2 regions of the Shewanella sp. Choline-02u-19 genome follow, and region 2 is predicted to be linked to the other one. Evidence: predicted binding sites of a transcription regulator. Region 2 holds the regulator's gene; the other holds the start of a gene.
What was found. Region 2 encodes sigma-54, which starts transcription at its own class of promoters, with help from an activator protein. Its sites were predicted from a motif close to GTTGGCACGNNNNTNGNNT; they were not measured.
Positions count from the first base shown of each region.

Region 1: fliE (flagellar hook-basal body complex protein FliE) is a predicted target of sigma-54. The motif match lies at 2,021-2,039, and genes of this name have one in related genera.

Region 1 is NZ_PJBE01000013.1:527,551-533,925, reverse strand. Features, by position in the region: gene fliF (flagellar basal-body MS-ring/collar protein FliF) at 1-1,597, opposite strand, end outside; gene fliE (flagellar hook-basal body complex protein FliE) at 1,636-1,968, opposite strand; gene CXF83_RS09005 (sigma-54-dependent transcriptional regulator) at 2,505-3,857, opposite strand; gene CXF83_RS09000 (sensor histidine kinase) at 3,862-4,941, opposite strand; gene CXF83_RS08995 (sigma-54 dependent transcriptional regulator) at 5,528-6,375, opposite strand, start outside.
Region 2 is NZ_PJBE01000013.1:3,104,091-3,110,465, forward strand. Features, by position in the region: gene CXF83_RS20235 (calcium/sodium antiporter) at 1-575, shown strand, start outside; gene CXF83_RS20240 (KpsF/GutQ family sugar-phosphate isomerase) at 622-1,599, shown strand; gene kdsC (3-deoxy-manno-octulosonate-8-phosphatase KdsC) at 1,601-2,152, shown strand; gene lptC (LPS export ABC transporter periplasmic protein LptC) at 2,149-2,706, shown strand; gene lptA (lipopolysaccharide transport periplasmic protein LptA) at 2,770-3,318, shown strand; gene lptB (LPS export ABC transporter ATP-binding protein) at 3,315-4,046, shown strand; gene CXF83_RS20265 (RNA polymerase factor sigma-54) at 4,184-5,695, shown strand; gene hpf (ribosome hibernation promoting factor) at 5,726-6,013, shown strand; gene ptsN (PTS IIA-like nitrogen regulatory protein PtsN) at 6,016-6,375, shown strand, end outside.

The DNA.
Region 1 (6,375 bases), 2.6 Mb from region 2:
TATGCAGATCGGGGATTAAAATCGACCCATCATCGGCATAACTGTATTCAGCTTCGGGTCGCTCGAGCATGCCTAATGTGTCTGCGGCATACTGATCTTCAATCTCAGCAAGCTCATCACCCACCTTTGGCTCGTCAAGCATTTTGGCGCTATCAGGGTAAACAATACGTTTAAGCATCGGGCTGATAACAAACACCACAATAACCAGCGCAACTAAAGTACCCAAGCCCAACTTCACTCCACGCCAGAACCAAGGTTGTTCCCAAACTTCAACTGCTGGAGCATCTTCAATGAGTTGGTCCATAAACGGTACGGTAACCACTTCAATCATGTCGCCACGTTGAGTATTAAACCCTACAGCACCTTCAAGCAAGCGACGAATGTTAGCCAATTCTTGCTCGGTGCGTGGCACTCTGGTCACACTGCCGTCTTCGGCAACTGGGGCGTTTTTAAAATCAACGGCAACCGACACACTCACACGTCTTAACGTGCCTACTTGTTGGCGGGTATGGCTAATCGTTTCATTGAGTTCATAGTTTCTGGTGGCTTCTTTATGGTTGCTACCAGATCTAACCGAGGTCGATTCGCTAGCAACTTCTTGTGGGATATCCGCGTTCATTGGCGGTTGGTTAGACAGCGCCCCTGGAATACCGCCACTGGTGTTACCATTTGAATTATTTTCCACCACCATTTCACTGCGCAGTGCGGGTAAATCGGGGTTGTAGCGCTTAGCGGTTTGTTCTACGGCGGTAAAGTCCATGCTAACGTCCACTTGAGAAGTAAAGTTCTCAGGCCCCAAGATTGGCATCAAAATAGACTCAACCTTGTTACGATACTCAGACTCTTTTTGCTGAACAATTTCGAGTTCGCGGCGCGCAATAGCCGATACGCCATCTTGACTGCCGGAATTAAGCAAGCGACCGTTTGCGTCTGTCACAGTGACTTTATTCGGTTCTAAGTTGTGTACCGCTGACGCCACAATATCGACAATAGAGTCGACCTCTTCTTGGCCAAGGCCGCCACGTCGGGTACTCACTACCACTGTCGCACTCGGCTTTGAGCGATTGCGAGCAAATACGTTTTCTTTTGGTAAGGCTAAGATAACTTTAGCGCGGCTAACACTTTTTAACTCTTCGATGGTTCTTGCAAGGTTTTGTTCTTGGCTATGTTTAAGGCGGGCTTGTTCCATTCGCTGGCTCACGCCAAACCCACTGTCTTTACTTAAATAGTCGTCATTTGTAGCGGCTTGATCTAAACCTGCGCGGCTTAGCATCATCTTCACATCTTGATATTTGTCTTCTGGGATCTTAACCACATCACCTTGGATCTGGTATGGGATTTTATTCTTATCAAGTTCATCGAGTACTTGTACCATCTCCTGGGTATTCATTTGCCCCAAAGGACGATATTCAGGCTCTTGCGCCCAAATCATCACAAAAACAGCCAATGCCAAACAGATCGCTAATGCCAAGATCATGGTCACTTGGCGTAACATATCGATATTACCAATAGAGCCCATCACACCAGATTTATGTTCCTCTTGAACGCCACCTGATTGTCCACTGGTTGCGACATTTGAACCTGTTCCTACGACCATTTCTGTACTCACAATTGCTACCTGCTGTTAGTTTAGGCCTAAACAGGCATACTCATAATGTCTTTATAAGCTTGTACCAGCTTATTTCTTACTTGCACTGTTGCCTCAAAAGCAACGCTAGATTTCTCACGCGCAATCACGGTATCAGATAATGTCACTGTGGTGTCGCCCATATCAAGGCGAGTGGCCAAATTACCTGCATTCGATTGAAGTTCGCTCACATTTCCAACAGCTTGAGAAAGAAGTTGCCCAAAATCAGCGCCAGAAGTGTTATTCACTTGGCGAGCAATACCTGTTTGGATCCCAGGTGAGCCAATTTGGCCGTTAAGTGACTGCATCTCTTGCAGTAAAGAATTAGCGCCGATTTGCATTACTATCTCCCAATGTCGTTTTCTTGACGAAAAACTTATATTGAACTAGATAAAGCAGTAATCGTGCCAGTATTTAAATTAACGGTGAAAAACGGATAGAGCTAAGACGGGACAAGCAAAGACGGACGCTTCGCTTACGGGAAAAGCAGGAAAAGCAGGAAAAGCAGGAAAAGCTTAAAACAAAAAGCAGCCAAGATTCAAACGAAATACCTCTAGGTATCCAACAAAGTTCTTCATCTCTGCTTAAATCGTCTCAGCTCGAACCATCTCAGCACTACCCGACTTTAAATCGGCTCTTAACCGATTCTCATCGTCTCAGCTTGAACCGTCTCAGCCCTATCCGGCTTCTATCCGGCTCTTAACCGATTCTCATCGTCTCAGCTTGAACCGTCTCAGCCCTATCCGGCTTCTATCCGGCTTCAAACCGGCTCTTAACCGATTCTCATCGTCTCAGCCCTATCCGGCTTCAAACCGGCTTCTATCCGGCTCTTAACCAGCTCTTAACCGATTCTCACCGTCTCTGCTTGAACCCGCTATTAAGCCGGTATTTGAATCCCGGAGTCGCGCATTTTGGCCATTTTATAACGTAAAGTTCGAGCACTGATCCCCAGTTTTTCGGCGACGGCTTTACGGCTGCCATTACACTGAGTCAAGGTTTCTAGAATTATCACATGTTCTTGTGCTTTAAGTTCAGTCCCTAAACCGTCAAGCTCAGTGGGCTTTTCCTCTTCGACAGGAAATGACTCTGCGTTAAGTGAAATATCGCAATTATCGATAATAATATCAGCGAGGGTTATTTCGTTAGAAATATTTAAAATCAGCGCACGTTGTACCACATTGTCGAGTTCGCGCACATTGCCTGGCCAACGATGAGTTAACAACCTCCGCGACGCACATTCAGCCAATACCGGTACTTCGGTTTTATTCATCGCTAAAGAGTGACGATTAATAAGGTGTCTTGCTAAGGGTAAAATATCCGCGGGACGTTGATTTAGCGCTGGCCAAGTTAGCGGAAAGACATTGATCCGATAATAAAGATCTTCTCTAAACTCTCCCGATGCCGCCAACGCTTTTAAATCACGGTTTGAGGTCGCCAATACTCGTACGTCTAGCTTAATGGTCTTACGGCCACCGAGTCGCTCCACTTCACGCTCTTGCAGCACTCGCAGTAACTTAGCTTGCAAGCCCACTTCCATCTCTGAAATTTCATCAAGCAGTAGCGTGCCGCCTTGTGCTTGCTCAAATTTACCTGGGCAGGCTTGATAAGCCCCCGTAAACGCACCTTTTTCATAACCAAAAAGCGTTGCTTCAAGCATGTTCTCAGGAATTGCGGCGCAGTTTATCGCGACAAAAGCCCCTGTAGAGCGATTGCTGTGCTGATGAATATAACGCGCCAAGACCTCTTTACCACTGCCACTTGGGCCCATGATCATCACTGATGCATCTGATGCTGCCACTCGCTGAGCCAGAGATAGCAGGGCTAAACTCTTTTCGTCTGCGACAACGGGTGTGCCCTCTGTCGATTTAGCGGGCAAGTATCTTGATACTTGGTTAAGCAGCACTTCGGGTGAAAAAGGTTTAGCCAGATAATCGACGGCGCCTAACTTCATCGCATTGACCGCGTTATCAATCGTTGCGTAAGCCGTCATCAATAACATGGGCACTTTAGGGTGATTATGCTGCAGGTAATTAAGCAAGCCTAAGCCGCCAATCCCTTCCATTTGCACATCGCTTATCACCATATCAAATGAGTCACTTTTTAATGCCAAAATGCCGGCTTCAGCCGATTCAACATCGACGCATTCATATTGCGCTAGCATCAGCGTGTCTAATAGAGCTTCTCGTAATGAAGCATCATCTTCAACTAACAGTAATTTACCTTCAGACATGCCCTTAAGCTCCTACGACTGATTCAGTGATATTGGCTTTAGCCACTAAAGGGAATTTAAGCGAGGCGGTACAGCCTTCACCAACATGACAACTCAACTGCATCATGCCACCATGATTATTCACCACTGATTGCACCACTGCCAACCCAAGCCCCGTGCCTTGTGGCTTAGTGGTAAAGAAGGGTTCAAGCACTTGTTGCTGCATATCGGCATCTAACCCTTTACCGTTATCGATCACATCAACATGCAGTGCTGTGGCCGTATCGTAGGCCTTTATCTCTATCTTGGTCGCGCCAGCTTCAATGCTGTTCACCACCAGATTATTTATCGCAGAACTTAACGCTGAGTCATTTGCGCGAATGCCCTGTGTCGAATGATTGATAAAATCCAGCTGGCAGCCTTTTTGCGCCGAGATCGGTTGGCAGTTATTCAATACGCTATCAATCACCTCTTCAATAGAGACAATCACGTCCAGCTCCTGCTTGCGGCCTTTTGCCATTAGCAGCATATCGTTAACTTGGTGCTCTAACTCGTTGAGTCTATCGACCAGCTTTCCCTGAAAGCGCTTTCTTGCGGTATCGGAAATTTTAGGGTTGGCAAGATTAGAGGCATACAACAAGGCGGCACTCAATGGCGTACGCACTTGGTGTGCCAGTGTAGCCACCATTTTGCCTAATGCTGACAACCTTTGTAGATGTGACAAATTCTTTTGCAATAAACGTGTTTCAGTCAAATCAGTTAACACGATAAGCTGACCTGGTTCTGGCGTTAATGGCGTAATTGCCAGTTTAACGCGGCGCCCATTACGCAGTGACACTTCATGACCATCATCATCTTTAGGTGAGAAAGCCTGATTGATCACTTTAAACCAGCGTAGCCCTTCTAATGGACCGCCAAGCAACTCAATGGCTACCGGATTTGCGTCTGTCACAATACCATCACCATTGATGATCACTACGCCAGATGGCATCGCCTGCAGAATATGATCCATACGATTGGACATATTTGCGGCTTGCTGAACGTCGACCTGTTGTGGACGATAGCTTGTTAGTGCATCAAATTGTGGCTGAGGGACTGCGGACATTATAACTCCGTCAAAAAAACTGCATTTGATGGGGTGAAGCAGGTTTTGTGCCAACTTGGAAAGGAACGAGGAAAGCAGAATAAAGCTAAGACGAAACAAGCTAAGACGAACGGCCTTCGGCCTTACGGTTAAAAAACGAATAGAACTAAGACGGAACAAGCAAAGACGGACGCTTCGCTTACTGTAAAGCGGGGAGAAAGCTAAGACGAACGCTTCGCTTACGAGAACAGCAGGAAAAGATTAAAGCAAAAAAACAAAAAAAGCCAGAAGCTATGCTTCTGGCTTTCTAATTTTAAATCGGTGCATACAATTAGCGTGGCTTTAATCGTCTTGGCTTCACTGTCGCTTGTACCATCTCTGCACTATCCGGCTTTAAACCGGCTCTTAACCGATTATCACCATCTCAGCACTATCCAGCTCTAAACCGGCTCTTAACCGATTATCACCATCTCAGCACTATCCAGCTTTAAATCGGCTCTTAACTGATTTCCACCATCTCAGCACTATCCAGCTTTAAACCGGCTCTTAACCGATTTTCACCGTCTCAGCTTGTACCATCTCTGCACTATCCGGCACTATCCGGCTTTTAATCTTTACCTAAACCGTATTTACGCATCTTCTCAACGAGCGTTGTACGGCGAATACCGAGCATTTCAGCAGCGCGGGCAACCACATTATCTTGCTGATCTAATGCTTGTCTAATCATGTCGATTTCAAGCTCTGCCAGCAGATCTTTTAGGTTAACCCCTTCAGGAGGCAGCTCACTTGGGAAACGAGACTCTGGTATATCAATAGGCTCGTCATCATTAAAGATAGAGGCTAGGGCATCACGCTCAAGTTCCTCTTCACTAACTTCTATACAATATTCTGGTACATCAATATGACGATACTTAATCGGTAAGTCATTAACATCAACCAGTCCACCGGGGTACAAGATGGTTAAGCGCTCAACTAAGTTGGATAACTCACGAACGTTACCAGACCATGCATGCTCTTTAAGCGACTCGATGCCTCTTTGAGTAAAACGCACTCGGCCACGGCCTTCGTTATAAACTCGGCTAACCAGTTCTTGCAGTAATAATGGAATATCTTCTTTGCGTTCACACAAAGCAGGCATTTCTATTGGAAACACATTCAAGCGGTAATAGAGATCTTCTCTAAAGCTCCCCTCTTCAATCATGTTTTCAAGATTTCTATGTGTCGCCGCAACAACTCGAACGTCAGCCGCAATAGACTTACTGCCACCCACACGTTCAAATACTCGCTCTTGTAATACACGTAGCAGCTTAACTTGCATTTGCAGCGGCATGTCGCCTATTTCATCCAGAAACAGAGTGCCTTTTTCTGCTAATTCGAATCGACCTTTACGGGCACTAATTGCACCGGTAAATGAGCCTTTCTCGTGGCCAAACAACTCGCTTTCTAACAGTTCTG
Region 2 (6,375 bases):
GCGTGTCTCTTTTAGTGCTCTTTTTCGCATTAATGGGCTACCTAATTTGGCATGGTCTGACGAATAATAATCGCGATGCGTTAGCCATTGATGCCGATAATGAGGTTCCCTCAAATGTCCCCACCAAGAAAGCGATTTTTTGGCTTGTCATCGGCATGGTGTTGTTACCTCTTTCAGCCGATTGGATGGTTCAAGGTGCTGTAGGCATTGCTAAGGCTTATCACCTTTCTGACTTAGTCATCGGACTGACGATTATTGCCGTGGGTACCAGTCTTCCTGAGCTTGCAGCCTGTATTGCTGGCGTGTTGAAAAAAGAGGATGATTTAGCCATCGGTAATATTGTGGGTTCAAACTTATTTAATATTTTAGCGGTACTTGCCATACCCGGCATTATCGCGCCAGGTGCCGTCGATGCCGCGGCAAGCACGAGAGATTTCTACATGGTACTTGCAACGAGCAGTGCGCTTGCAATACTGATATTATTGAGCGGACGCGCTAGGCAACTAAAGCCTTGGCATGGCGTTGTTCTACTCATTACATTTGTCGCGTATCAAGCGTTACTTTTCCTATCTTAAATATGAATGCGACCTATAAAGCAGTAAATTAGAGAGAGACCAAGAAATGGTAGATGAACAGCAGCTACGCCAGTGGGGCACCAAGGTCATTGATATCGAGAAAAAAGCACTCGATAACCTTTACCAATATGTAGACTCAAATGAGTTTGCCCAAGCATGCCAATTAATATTGCAGTGCACCGGCAAAGTTATCGTTATGGGAATGGGCAAATCAGGCCATATAGGTAATAAGATCTCAGCCACATTAGCCAGCACTGGAACGCCTGCATTTTTTGTCCATCCAGGTGAAGCGAGTCACGGTGATTTAGGCGTATTAAGCGAAAACGATATCGTCCTTGCTATCTCTAACTCAGGTGAATCGAGTGAGATTCTGACATTAATGCCAGTAATCAAGCGCATGGGGCTGCCGATGATTTCGTTAACAGGCAAGCCGGAATCCAACATGGCAAAGCTAGCCCATCTGCACCTTTGTATTGAAGTGCCCGAAGAAGCCTGCCCGCTGGGATTAGCGCCAACATCGAGCACGACGGCCACTTTGGTGATGGGCGATGCATTAGCGGTTGCTTTACTGCAAGCTCGCGGGTTTACTAAAGATGACTTTGCACTGTCTCATCCCGGTGGAACTTTAGGGCGTAAGCTACTCTTAAAAGTCAGTGACGTAATGCATAAAGACAATGAGCTGCCGCTGGTAAAGCATGATATCTGTATTACCGATGCGCTTTACGAAATATCTAAAAAAGGCTTAGGCATGACTGCCATTGTCGATGAGAAAAGCACTTTAGTCGGTATATTCACCGACGGCGACTTACGCCGAGTGATTGATGCAGAAGTTAACTTACGTACCACCCCCATTGCTGAAGTTATGTCTAAAGGCTGTGTCACCATTACTGATAATGTACTTGCAGCAGAAGCATTAAAAGTGATGGAAGAGAAAAACATTAATGGTTTGATAGTCATCAATTCACAGCAACAACCTGTCGGTGCACTTAACATGCTCGACATGGTGAAAGCAGGAGTTATTTAACATGTCTAAACAGGGATTCTATGGCCCGATTAGCGATGATGTTTGGCAAGCCGCCAGCAAAATCAAACTGCTTATTTGCGATGTAGATGGCGTATTTTCCGATGGCCTAGTCTATATGAGCAACTCCGGCGAAGAGCTTAAAACATTCCACACTCGAGATGGTTACGGTGTTCGCTCTGTTCTTTCTAGCGGCATTAACGTGGCGATTATTACTGGTCGAAAATCAAAAATTGTCGAAGATAGAATGACAGCACTCGGCGTCACTCATATTTATCAAGGCGTTGATAACAAGTTAAGCCCCTACAATGAGTTATTAGCACTTTACAATGTCAATCCAAATGAAGTTGCCTATATAGGTGATGATATGGTCGACTTGCCGGTGATGAAAGAGGTCGGTTTATCGGTTTGCGTCGCTGATGGCCACCCTTACGTGAAGCAACATGCTTTAATGACAACTCATATTAATGGTGGTCATGGCGCCCTTAGAGAGCTCACAGACTTGTTATTACTTAGCCAAGGTAAGTTTGAGTCGGCTCACGGGATGAGCATATGAATCGCGTCACCCTAGCGATTATCGCTTTATTTGGCACCGCACTGATCCTTTATTGGCAAGTGCAGTCTAAAAAAAGCGACCAAACGTTAGACATTGATATAAGCGAACGCCCTAACTACATCATCAATGATATGCGCAGCACTGAATACAATGAAGCGGGTCTCATTAATAGCAAAGTCACCGCCAAGCACATGGAACACTTTGAAGAAGCCAGTATGACTTACTTCACTGACCCGGTTTATTTGATCTATCCCGATGATGGTCAAGCCCAATGGCGTTTAACCGCGGCTAAAGGAACCCATAACAATTTAACCGGTAAGGTCTCATTGGAAAACAATGTTATTATCGATTCTATTAGTCCAGAAGAGCCGATCCAAACATTGTCTACCTCCTATTTAGAGCTTGATCTAGAGACGATGGTTATGACCTCTGATGAAATCATTTACGTCACTGGTAATGAGTTTGTGATTCAGGGAACAGGCCTTTATGCTGATCTTAACGCCCAAAGTGTAAAGTTGATCAGTCAAGTCGAAGGGATCTACGATGTTAAGTAAGCGATTCAAAAAACAAATATACTCACTCATGCTAGCAACCCAATAGCGGAGTAGAAGGAAGTTATGAAATACAATCAATCAATACTTGCAGGTCTGTTGTGTCTGCTTAGCATTAGTAGCTACGCGCAAGTCGATGACTTAAAGCAAGAAGTTAAAATTGCTGCTGCCAGCCAAGAAGCTGATATAAAAAATAATCAGGTGATCTTTTTTGGTCCTGTAGAAGTGACTCAGGGTTCAATTAAAATGAAGGCTGATGAATTACGGGTGTTCTCCAAAGAAGCGAGCTCAGGAAAAATACTCGTGGCTACGGGTAATCCTGCGACATATACCCAAATGATGGAAGATGGCCGCCCGGCGATGGCAAGTGCGAAAGAGATCCGTTATGAGTTGGCAACAAGAACCTTAACCTTGTTAGGTAATGCAACCTTGGAGCAAGAGGGCAGCCAAGTCACGGGTAACCGCATCAAGTACAATATCGGACTACAAAAATTAGTCGCAGAAAGTACAGGTAAAGGTAATGATCGCGTGATCACTATCATTCAGCCTGAAGCTTATCAAGAAGAGACGCCTGAAACCCCAGCCGCACCCATTAAAAAGCAGGAACAGCAATGACCCAAAAAACGCTGACCGTACGCAATTTAGCGAAAAGTTATAAGAGCCGAGCCGTTGTTCAAGATGTGAGTTTAACGGTCAAAACAGGGCAAATTGTTGGGTTATTGGGTCCTAATGGTGCAGGTAAAACCACAACATTTTATATGGTTGTTGGTTTAGTTCAGAGCGACAAGGGTCAGATCTTAATCGATGACGATGATTTAACCTTAGACCCAATGCATCTCCGAGCACGTAAAGGCATTGGCTACTTGCCACAAGAGGCAAGCATCTTTAGAAAGCTCTCAGTGCGTGACAATATCATGGCAGTATTACAGACTCGCAAAGATATCAATAACGAGCAGCGTGAAGAGCAACTTGAACACCTACTCGAAGAGTTTCACATCACCCATATCCGCGATAGCCAAGGCATGGCGTTATCAGGTGGTGAACGCCGCAGAGTTGAAATCGCTCGAGCACTGGCAGCCAACCCAAAGTTTATTCTACTCGATGAACCTTTTGCCGGCGTTGATCCAATATCGGTTATCGATATTAAAAAGATTATTGAACAGTTAAAAAGCCGTGGCTTAGGGGTGTTGATCACAGACCACAATGTGCGTGAAACATTGGACGTTTGTGAACATGCCTATATCGTAAGTCACGGAAATTTGATTGCAGAAGGCACACCTGCCGAGATATTAGATAATCAGCAGGTTCGAGCAGTGTACTTAGGTGAACAATTCAGGCTATAGTTAACCCACAGTATGCGGGTTTAATTGTATAGCATTAGCTAAGTATATGAATACAATCAAAGTGTTGACTCTTTAAGCTCTCTTCGTCAAATCACCGAGCTTCAACGTTTAATTACAGTGTAGGGAATAGCGGTAAGATGAAAGCGTCACTCCAGCTCAAAATGGGTCAGCAGCTAACTATGACTCCACAATTACAGCAGGCTATTCGCCTTTTGCAATTGTCCTCTTTAGAGCTGCAGCAAGAGATCCAGCAAGCATTAGACTCTAATCCACTGCTTGAATTAGATGAAGAGCAATCCGATGGCGAGCCTATCAGCAACGAAGATAGAACCACCAGTGACTCTGACAGCTATTCAGAGTCGGATAGCGACAATGAATACAGCAGTAACACAGATGTTGATCCACAGCAGGATAGCGCTGCGGTAGACACCTCTGATGCATTAACGCAAGATTCAATGCCAGATGAACTCCCAATGGATACTACTTGGGATGAAGTCTATACCGTGTCTTCGAATTCAAGCTCCGGCGGAATGCGCGATGATGATATGCCATTCCAAGGCGAAACCACTGAAGGTTTATACGAACATCTTGAATGGCAGAAAAATCTAACGCCTTTTTCTGATAATGACCTAGCGATTGCCACCGCCATTATTGATGCGGTTGATGAGCGAGGTTACCTTACTCAGAATTGTGAAGATATTCTTGAAGCAATGGGCGATCCAGAGATCGAGATAGACGAAGTGGAAGCCGTACTCAAACGCGTGCAGCATTTCGACCCTATCGGCGTCGCAGCCAGAGATCTCAGTGAATGTCTGCTTATCCAATTAGCTCAATATGCAGAAACAACACCCCATATAGACAATGCTCGCCTGCTCATTAAAGATTACTTAGATTTGATTGCTGGACGTGATTTTAGGCAATTGATGCGTAAGACTAAGCTCAAAGAGGATGACCTGCGTGATGCTATCACGCTTATTCAAACCTTGAACCCAAGACCGGGCCTGGCAGTCACGCGAAGTAAAGACGAATATGTGATCCCCGACGTTTCAGTGACAAAAAAGAAAGGCCGTTGGGTGGTTGAACTCAACCCCGACTACATGCCAAAAATCAACGTCAATCAACACTATGCTTCGATGGCTCGTAGCCAAAAAAATCAAGCAGATGGCCAATTTATTCGTAGTCACTTACAAGAAGCTAAATGGTTTATTAAAAGCATTGAGAGTCGTAATGAGACCCTCCTAAAAGTCTCCAACTGTATTGTGAAGTTCCAACAGGGATTTTTCGAATATGGTGATGAAGCCATGAAACCTATGGTACTCAACGACATTGCTGAAGCCGTAGAGATGCATGAATCCACTATCTCAAGGGTGACCACACAAAAGTATATGCATACCCCTAGAGGTATTTTCGAGTTAAAGTATTTCTTCTCTAGTCATGTCGGAACCGACGACGGTGGAGAGTGCTCATCAACAGCAATTAGAGCGTTTATTAAGAAGTTAGTCGCAGCTGAAAACCAACAGAAACCATTAAGCGATAGCAAAATGGCGCAACTGTTGGCAGAACAGGGGATTAAAGTTGCTCGACGTACCATCGCGAAATACCGCGAAGCAATGATGATCCCGCCCTCAAACCAACGCAAGAGTTTATAACTAAAATTATACACTTGGAGGAATCTTTCTATGCAAATTAACCTTACTGGGCATCACATTGAAATCACTGCGTCACTGCGCAGTTATGTTGAAGAAAAATTTACAAAGCTTGAACGTCATTTCGATCAGATCAATAATGTGCACGTCATATTGAATGTTGAAAAAATGCAACAGATTGCCGAAGCACGAATTCACCTGAAAAAAGGTGAAGTTTTTGCCACTTCGGAACATGCGGACATGTACGCCGCAATCGACTCCCTGATCGACAAATTAGATCGTCAGGTTATTAAACACAAAGAGAAGCTGACCAAACACTAACGATGGAACTATGTACCATCCTGCAGCCGGAATGCACTACCTGTGCCACTCCGGGCAGTAAGAAAAAAGTACTGGAACTCATCAGCGATATTGCCGCTGCCCAGTACCCTACCCTTTCTTCACAAGAGATTTTCGAAAGCCTGTTGGCTCGCGAAAAAATGGGTAGCACAGGTATAGGCAACGGTATAGCAATCCCTCACGGGAGATTGGCTAATATTGACCATCCATTGGGCATATTAATCAAATGTGAAACACCGATATCTTTTGACTCGATAGATAAGCAACCGGTTGATATATTATTTGCCCTGTTAGTGCCCGCAGATCAATGTGAGCAACATCTCGCGACGCTGTCTTCAATGGCA